Linked DNA regions of Pigmentiphaga aceris. The main gene of each other region encodes a partner of the protein of the gene in region 3 in a complex. Links are inferred from orthologs where the notes say so. Each region holds a gene or a part of one and is shown on either strand. Other genes may lie near its edges.

Region 1 (3,362 bases), 4.9 Mb from region 3 along the record:
AACATGATGGAAGAGGACGCTGGCGAAGGCGTGGATGCCTTCCTGGAGAAGCGCAAACCGGTCTGGAAGTCGTGATTGTTGTTTGCAGCCTGCCGTTGATTTCCATGGCCAGTCGCGGGTAGCCCACATACCCGCACCGACAAGCCCGGACGCATTCCGAACACACCATGAAAAAAGCCCCGCGATCCAAAGATCGCGGGGCTTTGTCACATCAAGCAGACCGAAAAATCAGGTCAGCTTGCCGTGGCACACCTTGTACTTCTTGCCGCTACCGCACGGGCACGGATCGTTGCGGCCGACCTTCGGCAGCAGATTGCGCACCGTCTCGGCATCTGCCGGGGCCGGAGCCGCAGCCAGCGCCTCGTCGTAATTGGCGTGGTGGTACTGCACCTGCGCCGGCTGGGCAGCCTGCGCTTCGGCTTGCTCCATCTGCTCGGCCGACTGCACGCGCACCGTCATCAAGACCTTGACCACATCGTCGCGGATGCGATCGAGCATGCCCGAGAACAGCTCAAATGCCTCGCGCTTGTATTCCTGCTTCGGATTCTTCTGCGCGTAACCACGCAGATGAATACCTTGGCGCAGGTGATCAAGCGAGGACAGATGCTCGCGCCAGTGCGTATCGATCGACTGCAACACGATCGAACGTTCGAACTGGCCCCACATCTCGGCACCGACTTGCTCGACCTTGGCGTTGTAGGCTGCATTGGCGGCCGCCACCACACGTTCCACGACATCTTCGTCGCTGAGCGTGGTTTCGGTTTCCAGCATTTTCACCAGCGGCACTTCCAGTTGCCATTCCGATGCCAGCACGTTTTCCAGGCGGGCAATGTCCCACTGCTCTTCGACCGAATCGGCCGGCACGTATTCACGCACCAGTGCGGTGAAGGCAGCTTCGCGCAGGTTGCTGACGGTGTCGGCAATGCTCGACGCTTCCAGCACGTCGTTACGCTGAGCGTAGATCACCTTGCGCTGGTCGTTGGCGACGTCGTCGTATTCCAGCAATTGCTTGCGGATGTCGAAGTTGCGGCTTTCGACCTTGCGCTGGGCGGTCTCGATCGAACGCGACACCATGCCTGCCTCGATCGGCTCGCCTTCGGGCAGCTTCAGGCGTTCCATGATGCCGCGCACGCGGTCACCCGCGAAGATGCGCATCAGCGGATCTTCCAGCGACAGGTAGAAGCGCGACGAACCCGGGTCACCCTGGCGACCGGCACGGCCACGCAGCTGATTGTCGATACGACGCGATTCGTGACGCTCGGTGCCGATGATGCGCAGACCACCCGCCGCCTTGACCGCCTCGTTCGCCGGCTTCCATTCCTGACGGATGGTGTCGATGCGCGCGTTCTTGTCGGCTTCCGTCAGCGATTCGTCGTGGCGGATCAGGTCGATCTGCTTTTCCAGGCTGCCGCCCAGCACGATGTCGGTACCGCGACCGGCCATGTTGGTGGCGATCGTGATGTGACCCGCCTTGCCGGCTTCGGCCACGATCTCGGCCTCACGGGCGTGCTGCTTGGCGTTGAGCACTTCGTGCTTGATCTTGGCCTTGGTCAGCAGATCGGACAGCAGTTCCGAATTTTCAATGCTGGTGGTACCCACCAACACCGGCTGTCCACGTCCATGGCACTCGCGGATATCCGCGATGATCGCACCATGCTTTTCGTGGTCGGTCTTGAACACCTGGTCATTCTGGTCGTTACGCGCCATCGGCCGATTGGTCGGCATGATGATGGTTTCCAGACCGTAGATTTCCTGGAATTCAAAGGCTTCGGTGTCGGCCGTACCGGTCATGCCAGCCAGCTTTTCGTACATGCGGAAGTAGTTCTGGAACGTGATCGACGCAAGCGTCTGGTTCTCGTTCTGAATCTTCACGCCTTCCTTGGCTTCCACCGCCTGGTGCAGGCCGTCGGACCAGCGGCGACCGGTCATCAGGCGACCGGTGAACTCGTCGACGATGACGACTTCGCCGTCCTGCACGACATAGTGCTGGTCGCGGAAGAACAGGTTGTGGCCGCGCAGCGCCACCATCAGGTGGTGCATCAGCGAGATGTGACGCGGGTCGTACAGCGACTCACCTTCCGGCAACATGCCCAGACGACCCAGAATCGCTTCCGCGTTTTCGTGGCCGGCTTCCGACAGGAACAGCTGATTGCCTTTCTCGTCGACCCAGAAGTCGCCAGGCGGCTCGGGTTCGGTCGGCTTGGGTTCCGTGGCCATGCGGGTCAGCAGCGGCGGCACGGCGTTCATGCGGATGTACAGCTCGGTGTGATCCTCGGCCTGGCCGGAGATGATCAGCGGGGTACGCGCCTCGTCGATCAGGATCGAGTCCACCTCGTCAACGATGGCAAAGAACAGCGGGCGCTGACGCCGATCGCCGAGCTGATACTCCATGTTGTCGCGCAGATAGTCGAAGCCGTATTCGTTGTTGGTGCCGTAGGTGATGTCGGCAGCGTAGGCTTCTTTCTTCTGTTCGTTGGGCTGCTGCGACACGATCACGCCAACGCTCATGCCCAGGAAGCGATACAGACGCCCCATCCATTCGGCATCGCGCGACGCGAGGTAGTCGTTGACCGTGACCACGTGAACGCCCTTGCTGGCGATCGCGTTCAGGTAGGCGGGCAGCGTGGCGACCAGGGTCTTGCCTTCGCCGGTACGCATTTCCGCGATACGGCCGCTGTGCAACACGATGCCGCCCAGCAACTGCACGTCGAAGTGACGCATGCCGAGGGCGCGCTTGCCACCTTCGCGAACAACCGCAAAGGCTTCTGGCAGCAGATCGTCCAGGGTGGCACCCTGTTGGAAACGCTGGCGGAATTCGACGGTTTTCGCAGCAAGCTGCTCGTCCGTGAGCGCGGCCGTTTGAGGTTCGAGCTCATTGATGCGCTCGATCGTCTTGCGATATTGCTTCAGGAGCCGGTCATTTCGGCTACCGAAAATCTTCTTGAGCAGAGAGGAAACCATCGCGTTCTGTTAAAGGGCTGATTAACCAGTTTAGCATCGGGTCAATCCCTTGATATTCAAGCCCTGTACCAAGGTGATTCGGACCCCGCTCCGGCCCTCATCCTGTCGCTGAAACCGCGCTGAATCAGGGCCTGCCGCCTGCCCCGGCACTCATGCTCGCCAAGGTGGCCGGACGCGCCTGATCCCCCAGAAAACGCACGGGATCGACCGCCACACCAACCGTCCTGACCTCGAAATGCAGATGCGGCCCGGTGGACCGCCCGGTGCTGCCCACCAGCGCGATCTGCTGCCCGCGCCGCACCAGGTCACCGCGTTTCACCAGCAACACCGATGCGTGCGCATAACGCGTGACCAGGTCGTTGCCATGATCGATCTCCACCATCTGCCCGTATTCCGAGTGC
Region 2 (3,021 bases), 4.1 Mb from region 3 along the record:
GTTGGGCACCGTATTTTCCACCGCCATTGACGACGTGCTGGCCACCATTCAGGCGCTGGGCACGTGGGGCGCACTGCTGTTGTTGGCGGCATTGGCCTTGTTCGTCGCATTCAAGTGGTGGCAACGCCACGCACTGATCCGCACGCTGCGCATGTCGCGGATTTCAGTGCACGAACTGGGCACCCTGCGCGACAAAGGTGCGTCGCTGGTAATTCTGGATGTGCGTCCGACCGACTCGCAGGCTGCCGGCCGTATTCCTGGGTCTTTGCCTGTGCCTGATCTGGATATCTCACGGCTTGACCTGGATATCGGCGCGGATACCGACGTGATTCTGTATTGCGATTGCCCGAATGAAGTCACCGCGGCACGCCTGGCGCGCCAGTTGATGCGGCGCGGTTATCGACGGGTGCGGCCGTTGACGGGCGGCATGCAGGCATGGGCGGCGGCGGGGTATGCGGTGGAAGTGCCGGACGATGCGGAGACGCTGCCGGTTTCGTAAACCGTCGAGAGGCTGAGGCTGGATTCGTTGTTGAGTTGGGCAGGACCGCAGGTGCTGCGCAAGCACCAATCTGCCCGAAAAAGCTACTCTGTCGGTTTATAGAAAGTCCCACACCGCTCACACCGCCGCAACTCTCTCCAAGCGGCCATCGCCGACTCGTGCGCCTCATCATGCCCGCTTTCGGTCTCGAAATACACGAACATGCCCAAGGCGCAAAACAACACCGCGATCAGCCATAGCCAGGACATGGCAAAACACAGGAATAGCGACAGCGCGGTGAGAATTCCGAAGAAAAAGCTCAGGCTGCTTCGCTGAGGCGGTGCAGCCAAACGAGACGCGTGGGTCTGATTGAGCCCCGATGCCACGAAGGTACCAATCCCGCCTCCCGGTTCGCCAGAAGCAATGCCCGTGGCGCGAACAGAGACATGCGTCAATCCTTCGCTATACACAAGGCTTGCCGATTTCCAGTCGTCGCTATTGCACTTCGGGCACGACATGTAGATTGAACGCTCCGTTGTCGCTCGAACATATAGACGAGCGGGTAGGCAAGTTTAACTTTGAAGTGGCTGATGAGGTGACGAGGCCAATCCAATCCTGTCCAATACTTTGCGACGCGATACCCGCGAATAACAAAAGCCCGCTGAACTTTCGTTCGCGGGCTTTTGTTTACTACCGATATTCTGGGTACCTATTTCAGTACCAATCTTGGTGCCGTCGGCGAGACTCGAACTCGCACAGCTTTCGCCACTACCCCCTCAAGATAGCGTGTCTACCAATTTCACCACGACGGCGGTGCAACCAAGACAGAAAGTATATCAGTTATTTCGCGGGCGTTGCAGGCACGGCACCAGAATTTTGAGCCGGAGCCGGGGTCGCCGGCACGGACGGCACGCTGGACGTCGAACCCGATGCGGCGGGCTGGCCCGGCACCGACGGAACGGAACGATCAGCCGGCACGTTTTCCATCACGCCGCCGCCACCAGGTGCGGTTGCGCCAAGCGGACGCGTACCGACGTAGGCCAGCGATGCGGTGGTGACGAAGAAGACCACGGCGGCCCACTTGGTGCTGCGCGACAGGAAGTTGGCAGCACCGGTGGCACCGAACAGGCTACCGGCCGAACCACCGCCGAATGCGGAGCCCATGTCGGCACCCTTGCCCTGTTGAAGCAGGACCAGCACGATGATGGACAACGCAGAAATCACCTGCACGACGAGCAGGACCGTAAACAACATGGACATCAGAAACTCCGGGTTGAAGCGCCCGCTTCCGCGATACGCAAGAATTCTTCGGCGTTGAGCGCCGCACCACCAATCAGGCCGCCATCGATGTCGGCCATGGCAAACAGGCTGGCCGCATTGGCCCCCTTGACGCTGCCGCCGTACAGCAAGCGCACGGACGCACCGTCTTCGCCCAGCAGCTTGCGGATGGCCGCATGCACGTCCTGGGCTTGTTCGGGGCTGGCGGTCTTGCCAGTGCCGATGGCCCACACGGGTTCGTAGGCAATGACCAAGCGACGCACGACGTCGCTGCCCAGTGCCAATACCGGTGCCAGTTGGCGTTCGACGATGGACAGGGTTTGATCGGCTTCGCGTTCAGCCAACGATTCACCGATACACACCACCGGGATCAGACCGGCGTCGAGCGCGATCTTGGCCTTGTCGGCAACCAGTTGGTCCGACTCGGCGTGATACATGCGGCGCTCGGAGTGGCCGACCAGCACGTAGCGGCTGCCGAAGTCGCGCAGCATGGTGGCCGACACTTCACCGGTATAGGCACCGCTTGCGTGGGCGCTGACATCTTGTGCGCCCCAGGCGAGGTCCGAGCCGGTCAGGGCCGATTCGGCTTGCGCCAGATACGGGAAAGGCACGCAGACGCCGACATCGCAAGATGCCGTGATGGCCGAGTTGGCCACGCCTTCGCGAACGGCCGACAGAAGCGACCCGTTGGCGGACAAGGTGCCGTGCAGCTTCCAGTTGCCAAGAACCAGCTTGCGAATGGACTTGCTGGCAGTGGACTTGCTGGCGGTGCTTCCCGAACTATTCGATGCGGTAGAGACGCTCATGGGCTGGAATGAAAGGCCTGTGCCTGATATGCATGGTGGGACGTGAACCCGGGCTGATTCCCCGACATGGTCACGTAGCGGGCGCGAAAAAGCCGCCGCAGACAAACGGGCATTGTATCGGCTTTTGCGCCGGAAACCGATTTGCCCGGCCCATCCACCACGAATGTCGGGCCGGAACGTTGCTAATTGCACCTTGCAGCGATTGCCAGCAAGGTGCGTTCAGCGGCATTTGCGGCACGGCATGGGTTGGCCATGCCGTGCTCGGTCGAACAAACCTACCCTTACACGGTCAGCACGATCTTGCCGATGTGCGCCCCGCTTTCCATCATCCGGTGCGCGTCGCCCGCCTGCCCCAGCGGGAAACTGGCATGCACCTGCGGGCGCAGCTTGCCTTGCGCAAACAGCGGCCAGACCTGCTCACGCAGTGCAGTGGCGATCTGCCCTTTGTAGGCGTCGCTA
Region 3 (3,010 bases):
GCGCGATTTTCGACGTGCTGGGTGTGCGTAACGTGGTTGCGAAGAGCCTCGGCTCGACCAACCCTTACAACCTGGTCCGCGCCACCCTCAACGGTCTGAAGAACGTGTCGACGCCGGCTGATATCGCAGCCAAGCGCGGCAAGTCCGTTGAAGAAATTCTGGGGTAAATCATGGCAGACAAGCGCATTAAAGTGACGCTCGTGCGTTCCCCGATCGGGACGCCCGAATCGCACCGCGCCACGGTCCGTGGCCTCGGACTGCGCGGCATCAACACCAGCCGCGTACTCGAAGACACGCCGGAAGTGCGCGGGATGATCCGCAAGGTGATCTATCTGCTCACCGTAGCGGAAGCCTGAGGAACACATCATGCAACTCAATACGATCAAGCCCGCCGAAGGCGCAACGCACGCTAAGCGTCGTGTTGGCCGCGGTATCGGCTCTGGCCTGGGCAAGACCTCGGGCCGTGGTCACAAAGGTCAGAAGTCCCGTTCGGGCGGCTTCCACAAGGTTGGCTTCGAAGGCGGTCAAATGCCGCTGCAACGTCGCCTGCCGAAGCGTGGTTTCAAGCCCCTGGGTGGTCATCTTTCCGCTCAAATCCGTCTCTCGGACCTTCAAGCGCTGCCCGTCGACGAAGTCGATGTGCAAGCACTGAAGCAAGCCGGCGTGATCGGCCAGCCCGTGCGCTACGTCAAGGTCATCCTGTCGGGTGAACTGTCGCGCAAGGTTGCCCTCAAGGGTATTTCGGCGACGGCTGGTGCCAAGGCGGCGATCGAAGCCGCTGGCGGCTCCGTAGCCTGAATCGGGGACTGACGCTTTGGCTACTGCGAACGCACTGGGTAAGACTGGCAACAAGTTCGGCGATCTGAAGCGCCGGCTGGTCTTCCTGCTGCTCGCCCTCGTGGTCTATCGCCTCGGCACACACATCCCGGTCCCGGGAATCGATCCGAACGAGTTGACTGCCCTGTTTCGCCAGAATCAGGGCGGTATTCTCGGTCTGTTCAATATGTTCTCGGGCGGGGCGTTGTCGCGCTTCTCCATCTTCGCGCTGGGGATCATGCCGTACATTTCGGCATCGATCATCATGCAGCTGATGACGGTAGTCGTGCCGTCGCTCGAAGCGATCAAGAAAGAGGGCGAGGCTGGTCGTCGACGGATTACGCAATACACGCGCTACGGCACGTTGTTGCTGGGTCTGGTTCAGGCAGTAGGTATCTCTGTCGCACTGGAATCGCAACCTGGTCTGGTCATCGACCCGGGTGTGATCTTCCGCGTGACGACCGTGGTGTCGCTGCTGACCGGTACGATGTTTTTGATGTGGCTTGGCGAGCAAATCACGGAGCGTGGGCTGGGTAACGGCATCTCGATCCTGATTTTCTCCGGTATCGCAGCGGGTCTCCCGAGCGCGATGGCGGGGCTCTTCGAGCTGGTCAACACGGGTGCGATGGCAGTGTTGTCGGCGCTGGTGATCATGGTGTTGGTGGTTCTCGTGACCGCTTTCGTCGTGTTCGTCGAGCGGGGTCAACGCAAGATCGTGGTGAATTACGCCAAGCGTCAGGTGGGCAACAAGGTGTATGGCGGGCAAAGCTCGCATCTGCCCTTGAAGCTCAACATGGCCGGTGTGATTCCTCCGATCTTCGCGTCGTCGATCATCTTGTTCCCGGCAACGGTGACAAGCTGGTTCTCGACAGGTGACAGCACGCGTTGGTTGCGAGACATCGCAGCCGCGTTGTCGCCGGGACAGCCGCTGTATATCGCGCTGTACGCCGTCGCTATCGTGTTCTTCTGCTTTTTCTACACAGCGCTTGTCTTCAACAGTCGCGAGACTGCGGACAACCTGAAGAAAAGCGGGGCATTCGTGCCGGGGATTCGTCCTGGTGAACAGACTTCGCGTTATATCGACAAGATTCTCACGCGGTTGACCTTGTCGGGAGCGATTTACATCACTCTCGTGTGTCTGCTGCCCGAGTTTCTGGTTCTGCGCTGGAACGTGCCGTTCTACTTCGGTGGCACTTCCTTGCTGATCCTGGTGGTAGTAACGATGGACTTCATGGCGCAGGTTCAGGCCTACGTGATGTCGCATCAATACGATTCGCTGCTCAAGAAAGCTAATTTCAAGGGTGGCAAACTTCCGGCTCGATGAGCGTGAAGGCATGTCCAAAGACGACGTTATTTCGGATCCTGCCGGGAGAGTCGTGTGAAGGTCGAATCGACCTCTCGCGATTTCTCCCGAGCAAGTATCGTGTTCCGCTCGAAGTGAGCCCGGCCCGCCGGGTGGAAGTTTAGGAGTCAATCATGAAAGTAATGGCATCGGTCAAGCGCATTTGCCGTAATTGCAAGGTCATCAAGCGCAAGGGTGTCGTGCGGGTGATCTGCACGGATCCGCGCCACAAGCAACGCCAGGGCTAAGCCCTCGCGTTTGGAATACAAGGACAGGTAATGGCCCGTATCGCTGGCATCAACATCCCGCCGCAACAGCACACCGCTATCGGTCTGACGGCTATCTTCGGTATCGGTCGCACCCGCGCGCTTCAGATTTGTGAAGCCGCTGGCGTCGCCGCTAACAAGAAAGTTCGTGAGCTGAATGACGCTGAGCTCGAGCGCATCCGTGAACACGTGAACGCCTTCGCTGTTGAAGGCGATCTGCGTCGCGAAATCCAGTTGTCGATCAAGCGTTTGATCGACCTGGGAACTTACCGTGGTCTGCGTCACAAGCGCGGTCTGCCGGTGCGCGGTCAACGTACCCGCACGAACGCTCGCACCCGCAAAGGCCCCCGTAAGGCCGGCGTGGCGCAGAAGAAGTAATCGGCTGACCAGGCAAGGACTCAGACATGGCTAAGGCACAGAACAACAGCGCTTCGCAGCGCGTTCGCAAGAAAGTCAAAAAGAACGTTTCGGACGGTATCGCACACGTCCACGCTTCGTTCAACAACACGATCATCACGATCACCGACCGTCAGGGCAATGCTCTGTCGTGGGCAACGTCGGGCGGCGCTGGCTTCAAGGGCTCGCG

What was found.
Region 1: the proteins of secY (region 3) and secA are in contact, whole or in part, in a crystal structure (PDB 3DIN), measured with the Thermotoga maritima proteins. The link is inferred for Pigmentiphaga aceris from one-to-one orthologs. Residues at the interface, in WP_004081795.1 of Thermotoga maritima: Glu108, Gly109, Glu110, Glu111, Ala236, Glu237, Arg238, Arg239, Ile240, Thr241, Ile242, Gln243, Tyr244, Ala245, Arg246, Arg247, Val248, Thr249, Gly250, Arg251, Arg252, Val253, Tyr254, Gly256, Ala257, Ser258, Thr259, Tyr260, Leu261, Pro262; in WP_004082002.1 of Thermotoga maritima: Glu261, Ala262, Arg263, Lys300, Ala301, Arg302, Thr303, Ile304, Ile305, Leu323, Tyr324, Asp325, Pro326, Val329, Ser330, Tyr333, Ile336, Lys340, Phe345, Val349, Glu363, Phe364, Tyr374, Ser375, Gly376, Gly377, Glu393, Ile395, Thr482, Ser483.
Region 2: secY (region 3) and secG share a complex: the UniProt entries of both Escherichia coli proteins name them as parts of the sec protein translocase complex. The link is inferred for Pigmentiphaga aceris from one-to-one orthologs.

Annotation. Positions count from the first base shown.
Region 1 is NZ_CP043046.1:897,222-900,583, reverse strand. The notes cover bases 29-3,321. They hold secA (preprotein translocase subunit SecA), read right to left. Parts: upstream 2,962-3,321; coding sequence 229-2,961; downstream 29-228. Other genes in these bases: FXN63_RS26990 (M23 family metallopeptidase), read right to left, coding at 3,086-3,321; FXN63_RS03720 (enoyl-CoA hydratase), read left to right, coding at 29-75. Outside these bases: more of FXN63_RS03720, read left to right, coding at 1-28; more of FXN63_RS26990, read right to left, coding at 3,322-3,362. UniProt on the Escherichia coli protein: Required for protein export, interacts with the SecYEG preprotein conducting channel.
Region 2 is NZ_CP043046.1:1,787,110-1,790,130, reverse strand. Bases 29-2,980 are described here. They hold secG (preprotein translocase subunit SecG), read right to left. Parts: upstream 1,739-2,980; coding sequence 1,319-1,738; downstream 29-1,318. Other genes in these bases: FXN63_RS07475 (NAD(P)H-quinone oxidoreductase), read right to left, coding at 2,844-2,980; tpiA (triose-phosphate isomerase), read right to left, coding at 1,738-2,562; FXN63_RS07495 (hypothetical protein), read right to left, coding at 583-996; FXN63_RS07500 (rhodanese-like domain-containing protein), read left to right, coding at 29-499. Also shown: more of FXN63_RS07500, read left to right, coding at 1-28; more of FXN63_RS07475, read right to left, coding at 2,981-3,021. UniProt on the Escherichia coli protein: Subunit of the protein translocation channel SecYEG. Overexpression of some hybrid proteins has been thought to jam the protein secretion apparatus resulting in cell death; while this may be true it also results in FtsH-mediated degradation of SecY.
Region 3 is NZ_CP043046.1:5,838,124-5,841,133, reverse strand. Bases 37-2,977 are described here. They hold secY (preprotein translocase subunit SecY), read left to right. Parts: upstream 37-814; coding sequence 815-2,140; downstream 2,141-2,977. Other genes in these bases: rpsK (30S ribosomal protein S11), read left to right, coding at 2,829-2,977; rpsM (30S ribosomal protein S13), read left to right, coding at 2,437-2,802; rpmJ (50S ribosomal protein L36), read left to right, coding at 2,293-2,406; rplO (50S ribosomal protein L15), read left to right, coding at 367-798; rpmD (50S ribosomal protein L30), read left to right, coding at 171-356. Outside these bases: more of rpsE, read left to right, coding at 1-36; more of rpsK, read left to right, coding at 2,978-3,010. UniProt on the Escherichia coli protein: The central subunit of the protein translocation channel SecYEG. Consists of two halves formed by TMs 1-5 and 6-10.